2 linked regions of the Caldalkalibacillus thermarum genome follow. The main gene of each other region encodes a partner of the protein of the gene in region 2 in a complex. Links are inferred from orthologs where the notes say so. Each region holds a gene or a part of one and is shown on either strand. Other genes may lie near its edges.

What was found. Proteins that work in one complex are often made in the same cells at the same time.
Region 1: holA (region 2) and holB share a complex: the UniProt entries of both Bacillus subtilis proteins name them as parts of the DNA clamp loading complex. The link is inferred for Caldalkalibacillus thermarum from one-to-one orthologs.

The regions. Positions count from the first base shown.
Region 1 is NZ_BMKZ01000038.1:2,010-4,840, forward strand. Bases 1-2,766 are described here. They hold holB (DNA polymerase III subunit delta'), read left to right. Parts: upstream 1-776; coding sequence 777-1,757; downstream 1,758-2,766. Other genes in these bases: tmk (dTMP kinase), read left to right, coding at 1-371; darA (cyclic di-AMP receptor DarA), read left to right, coding at 435-764; IEW48_RS13175 (PSP1 domain-containing protein), read left to right, coding at 1,761-2,609; yabA (DNA replication initiation control protein YabA), read left to right, coding at 2,643-2,766. Outside these bases: more of yabA, read left to right, coding at 2,767-2,831. UniProt on the Bacillus subtilis protein: DNA polymerase III is a complex, multichain enzyme responsible for most of the replicative synthesis in bacteria.
Region 2 is NZ_BMKZ01000008.1:28,170-31,004, forward strand. What follows is about bases 1-2,770. They hold holA (DNA polymerase III subunit delta), read left to right. Parts: upstream 1-756; coding sequence 757-1,785; downstream 1,786-2,770. Other genes in these bases: IEW48_RS04630 (RNA polymerase sigma factor), read left to right, coding at 1-122; IEW48_RS04635 (anti-sigma factor family protein), read left to right, coding at 119-715; rpsT (30S ribosomal protein S20), read right to left, coding at 1,977-2,255; gpr (GPR endopeptidase), read left to right, coding at 2,452-2,770. Outside these bases: more of gpr, read left to right, coding at 2,771-2,835. UniProt on the Bacillus subtilis protein: Part of the beta sliding clamp loading complex, which hydrolyzes ATP to load the beta clamp onto primed DNA to form the DNA replication pre-initiation complex.

The DNA.
Region 1 (2,831 bases), on a different replicon or contig from region 2:
TGCTCTGTGACCGTTTTGTAGATGCCAGCATTGCTTATCAAGGGTATGGCTTAGGCGTCGGGGAAGAGCAAGTGAGAATGATCAACCAGTTTGCCACCCAAGGTCTCGTGCCACATAAAACTTTTCTCTTGGATATTGCCGCTGAAGAGGGGCGCCGGCGCCTGGCTGAACGGAAACAAGCAGAGTTTAAACAGGGACTGGACCGCATTGAACAGAAGGACTTGGCTTATCATGAACGCGTCCGCCGCGGATTTCTCAGACTGGCTGAGCAGGAAGACCGCATTGTGCTCATTGATGCCAGCCAGCCAGTTGAGGTGATTCACCAGCAAATTTTGCGAGAGGTCAGATCCCTGCTTCAGCAAAAGGCCTAAGCTTCACCCTGCTCACTTAGGGAACATCCGGGGGATGGCCCATATGATAAGGAGGTTATCCTAATGAAGTTAATCATTGCAGTGGTGCAGGACAAGGACTCTAGCCGCTTGTCCAATGCGCTGGTGAAAGCGGATTTTCGGGCCACTAAACTGGCCAGTACGGGAGGTTTTCTCAAAGCGGGCAACACCACATTTTTAATCGGAGTGGAAGATGAAAGAGTCAACGAGGCTCTGGATATTATTAAGCAAAATTGCAAAGCGCGGGAACAATTGGTGGCTCCAGTTTCACCGATGGGGGGCAATGCGGACTCCTATGTTCCCTATCCAGTTGAAATACAGGTTGGCGGTGCAACCGTGTTTGTCGTTCCCGTTGAACAATTTGAACAGTTTTAAGGTGTGATCAGATTGGAAACAGCCATTGACCAACAGCCGAGAATCCGCAACTTTATAGAAGCGGTGATCACGAAAAACCGCTTGGCCCATGCCTATTTGTTCATTGGACCACGGGGAGCGGGCAAGCGGGAGATGGCCACCTTGTTTGCCCAGCGTCTGTTATGCAGCCAGCCGGATCATCCTCCTTGCGGCCGCTGTTTAGAATGCCGGCGCATTGCCCGCCATAATCATCCTGATGTCCACTGGCTTCGGCCTGAGGGGCAGTCCATTAAAATTGATCAGGTGCGCCAAATCCAAAAAGCATTTGCCTACCGGGCCCAAGAGACCACTTGGCGGGTACTGATCATTGACCAGGCAGACACGATGACACCCCAGGCCGCCAACAGTTTGCTCAAGTTTGTAGAGGAACCCCAGCCTGACACTGTTATCTTAATGCTGGCAGAAGACAGGGAATTGATCCTGCCTACCATTCGCTCCCGCTGTCAGGAACTGGTTTTCCAGCCCCCTTCTCCCGGACACCTGAAGGCGTTGCTGATTGAGCAATACGGGAAATCGGAAGCAGAGGCCAGCTTGGTTGCCCATCTTACAGCAGATGTGGAAGAAGCACTGAACTTTTGCCAAATAGAGTGGTTTGCAGAGTTAAAACGAGTAGTGCTACAATTAATAGAAGACTGTTTGCGGCAAGATCCCCGCGCGGTGTACCAAATTCAAGACGCGTGGCTTAAAGTCGCCAAAGAGAAGGAACACACGGATACAGGGCTGGATATGATGCTGTTTTGGTATCGGGATTTATTATATATACAGCTCGGTATGGAAGATCAAATCGTTTATATTGGCCAAGAAGAGCGTTTGCGCAAACAGGGACTGAGCTTATCCCGCGTGAAGATAGCAACAGCGATGGAGCATATTTTGGAAGCCAAGCGCCGGCTTCATGCCCATGTTCATCCACAGTTGCTATTGGAACAGTTAGTGCTTCGCCTTCAGGAGGGGTAAATCATGTACCAGGTGGTTGGGGTTCGCTTTAAAAAAGCTGGAAAAATCTATTATTTTGATCCAGGTGATCATCCTGTTGAGAAGGATCAGTTTGTCATTGTCGAAACGTCCCGCGGGATTGAATACGGCAAAGTGGTCACCCCCATCAAAGGAGTGGGGGAAGAGGATGTGGTGTTGCCGCTTAAAAAGGTGATCCGCATTGCCACACCTGAAGATAAGGTCCAGGTTGAAAAAAACAAGGCGGCGGCCGAAAAAGCTTATGATATTTGTCTAGAAAAGATTGCTGAACACGGCCTGGAGATGAAGCTGGTTGATGTGGAATATACCTTTGACCGCAACAAAGTGATCTTTTACTTTACCGCTGATGGGCGGGTGGATTTTCGCGAGCTGGTGAAAGATCTGGCTGCCATTTTCAGAACGCGCATTGAATTAAGGCAAATCGGGGTGAGGGACGAAGCCAAAATGTTAGGCGGCATCGGTCCTTGCGGCAGGATCTTGTGTTGCTCCTCTTTTCTGGGGGATTTTGAACCGGTGTCGATTAAAATGGCTAAAGATCAAAACTTATCCCTTAACCCAGCCAAGATTTCTGGTTTGTGCGGACGGTTGATGTGCTGTTTGAAATATGAGAATGACCAGTATGAATCGGCCATCAAAGAGCTTCCCGACCTTGGCGAAGAGACGGTCACGCCCCTTGGCGCTGGACGGGTTGTCGGTTTGAATATCCTGGAAAAACTCATTCAGGTTGAATTGAAGGATACGGAGCGCGTGGTTGAATTTACCTTAGATGAGCTCATGGGCCATCAGTCTCAAGACGAGGCGCTCCCTTCCCAAGCAGAAGGTGCGCCAAACTAGGCCCGCGCTTATCTCCTGGATGAGGAAGGGCTGATGGGGGTGGAGGATGTGGATCAAAACAAAAAGCGGCTGTTTGAGCATGTCTCCCAACTGGAGCAGAAGCTGGGCCAAATGGCAGAAGAATTGGAGGCCGTAAAGGAACACATTGCCCGGCTGGTGGAAGAAAACCATGAACTGATCGTGGAAAACGAAAAACTGCGTAACAGGCTGGAGCACAAAGTG
Region 2 (2,835 bases):
CTGATGCTCTGGACTTGCCCCTCAACACTGTCAAGTCCCATCTGTTCCGGGTCAGAAAAGAGTTACAGCGTCTTCTCTTCCCCGAAGAAGAGGGGAGACTGAAAGGTGGTGTTAAATCGTGAGCTGTGAGGAAGTCCTCCACCTGATACAGCGCCTTTTGGATCATGATCTGACGGAGGACGAACATCGGCAGTTAGAACAACACCTGAGTCATTGTCCCAGTTGTGCCGCCACTTTTCAAAAGTATCAAGCGCTACACCAGCGATTGGAACAATTGCCTCAAGTGAATCCCCCCCTCTCTATTGTGGACCGGATAGATTTTGCCAAAGTGGACGAAAACAATGAAACAATAGGGAAGCAGAGCCATACGTCCACCTTTTTATCAAGCCGTAAAATCGTCTGGGCCATCGGCGGTGTGGCTGCCTTGATTTTAGCGTTAGCGGCTTTTTCCCTGCTGTTCGGCCAAGATCACGAGCAGGCTTTGGACGAAGGCAAACGAATTGATGGCCAAGATCAGCCGTACTATATATCTGCCAATCCAGTCAGCAGTGCCTGGATCATTGAAGAGATTGAATGGGTTTCTGACCATGAATTATACTATGTTCTGTACCATGAAGAGCGGGATGAGCGCCAATATTGGCTGTTCAATGCAGAGAAAAGGGAAGAAGTTCAGCTGGAAGGCCCCTATCCGGAATACCAGCCTGAAGGGTCTTAAGCAGCATGAACAATCGTTGATCACAGGGGTGCGAGGTTACCATGAATATCACGGAGGTCAACACACAAATTAAACAGGGCCATATTGCACCTGTCTATGTTCTGTACGGATCGCAGCGGTTTCTGATCGATGAGATCATTCGCAACTTAAGCGAGCATATTCTGGACGAGGCCAGTGTGGATTTCAATTATGAGACGTTCGACTTGGAAGAACATCCAATCCAGAGTGTACTTGAAGCGGCGGAAACACTGCCTTTCATGGGTGAAAAACGGTTGATCGTCGCCTACGGAGCCCATTTTTTAAGCGGGGCAAAAGAAAAATACAAGGTTGAACATGATTTAGAGGCCTTGATGCGCTATGTAAGCCATCCCGTTGATTATTCTGTATTGGTGCTTGTGGTGCCCCAGGAAAAGCTGGATGAGCGCAAAAAGGTAGTCAAACTGCTGAAGAAAGAGGGGGCTGTTGTGCAAGCCGGTTCCCTGCCACTGGATCAGCTTGTTCCCTGGCTGAAGCAACGTGCAGCCGATCTGGGGGTACAGATCACAGATGAAGCTTGTGCATTGTTACATCAATTTGCCGGGGATCACATGCAGATGCTGGCCAACGAAATGGCTAAAATGGCCAGTTATGTGGGCAAACAAGGCGTCATAACGGAGGAAACGGTTCATCAACTGATTGCCAAAACAGTGGAACAGGATGTGTTCAACCTGGTGGACCATGTGGTGCAACTTAGGGTCAGCCAGGCTTTTGCCACCCTGGAGGAGTTGCTCAGGCGAAATGAAGAACCCATTAAAATATTGTTTCTGTTGGCCCGGCAATTCCGCCTTATCTATCGCGCCAAAGATTTGGCTAAGCAAGGGTATTCTGAGCGCCAGATGAGCCAGATGATGGGTGTCCATCCCTATGTCTGCAAATTGGCGGTAAGGCAAGGACGGCGGTTTTCGCTGAAGCAGCTGGCTGAGGTCCTTGATCAATTGGCTGAGCTGGACTTTAAGCTGAAAACAGGCCAGCTGGACAAACGCTTGGCCCTTGAATTGTTTATTTTGCAGTTAACAAAAAAAGCAGTCTAAAGGTATAAAGGGCGGGGTAAACAGAACCCTGCCCTTATTGTTGCCGCTTAAGCTTGAGTACTTGGCTCCCCCTGCTCTGTATCTGAGAGATATAACAGGAGATTCCACCTGGCTGGTAGAAACCAATCTGGCAATAAAAAAGCTTATTGCTACACGGGCAGTGAGCAATAAGCTTGGTGGTTTCGTTGAGCTTAGGCGGACGCTTCCTTATTGAGGGCGTTAAATTTTTTCATTAAGCGGGACTTTTGGCGGGAAGCCGCGTTTTTATGGATAAGGCCTTTGGAAGCAGCTTTGTCTAGCTTCTTGGTTGCCAGAGCCAGCGCTTCTTTAGCCCCTTGAATATCATTTTGCTCAACAAGCTTTTCAAATTTTTTAATGGCTGTACGTAATGCTGATTTCATCGCGCGGTTGTGGGCGCGTCTTTTTTCGTTTTGTTTGGCACGTTTAATTGCCGATTTGATGTTAGCCACTTTCTTCACCTCCTTGACTGGCGGTTGAACCGTCCAAAATGAACATCAAAAATTATACATTGAAAATATACCAATTGCAACAGTTCAGCCTTAAATCTAAACAATGGTCTTATGGAATAATGTGCGCAGACCGGCGGCACACTAAGCAAAATAGTTGATACAGTAAGGATAACAGTGTGCTGTGAGGTGATCCCCCATGACTGATAACCAACAGAAACAACATCTGGATCTTTCTCCTTACCAGATTCGGACCGATTTAGCTGTTGAAGCGCACCAACTGGCTTTGGAAAAGCAAGCTCAAGCAGAAAGGGCGGAGAAGAAGGATGCCATTGACGGGGTTCGTATTGACGAATTTGAAGAAGATGACATTAAAGTGATTAAAGTCCATATTGATACACAAGAGGCAGCCGAGCGAGTGGGCAAGCAAAAAGGACGGTATTTAACCATTGAAGCCAAGCGCTTAAGGCAGAAGGACAGTGACTTTCAAGATAAAGTCACGACGCTCATGGCCAATCAGTTTTATCAGTTTCTGCACGAGATCGGTATTCCTTCTCATGCCAGTTGTCTGGTGGTTGGTTTG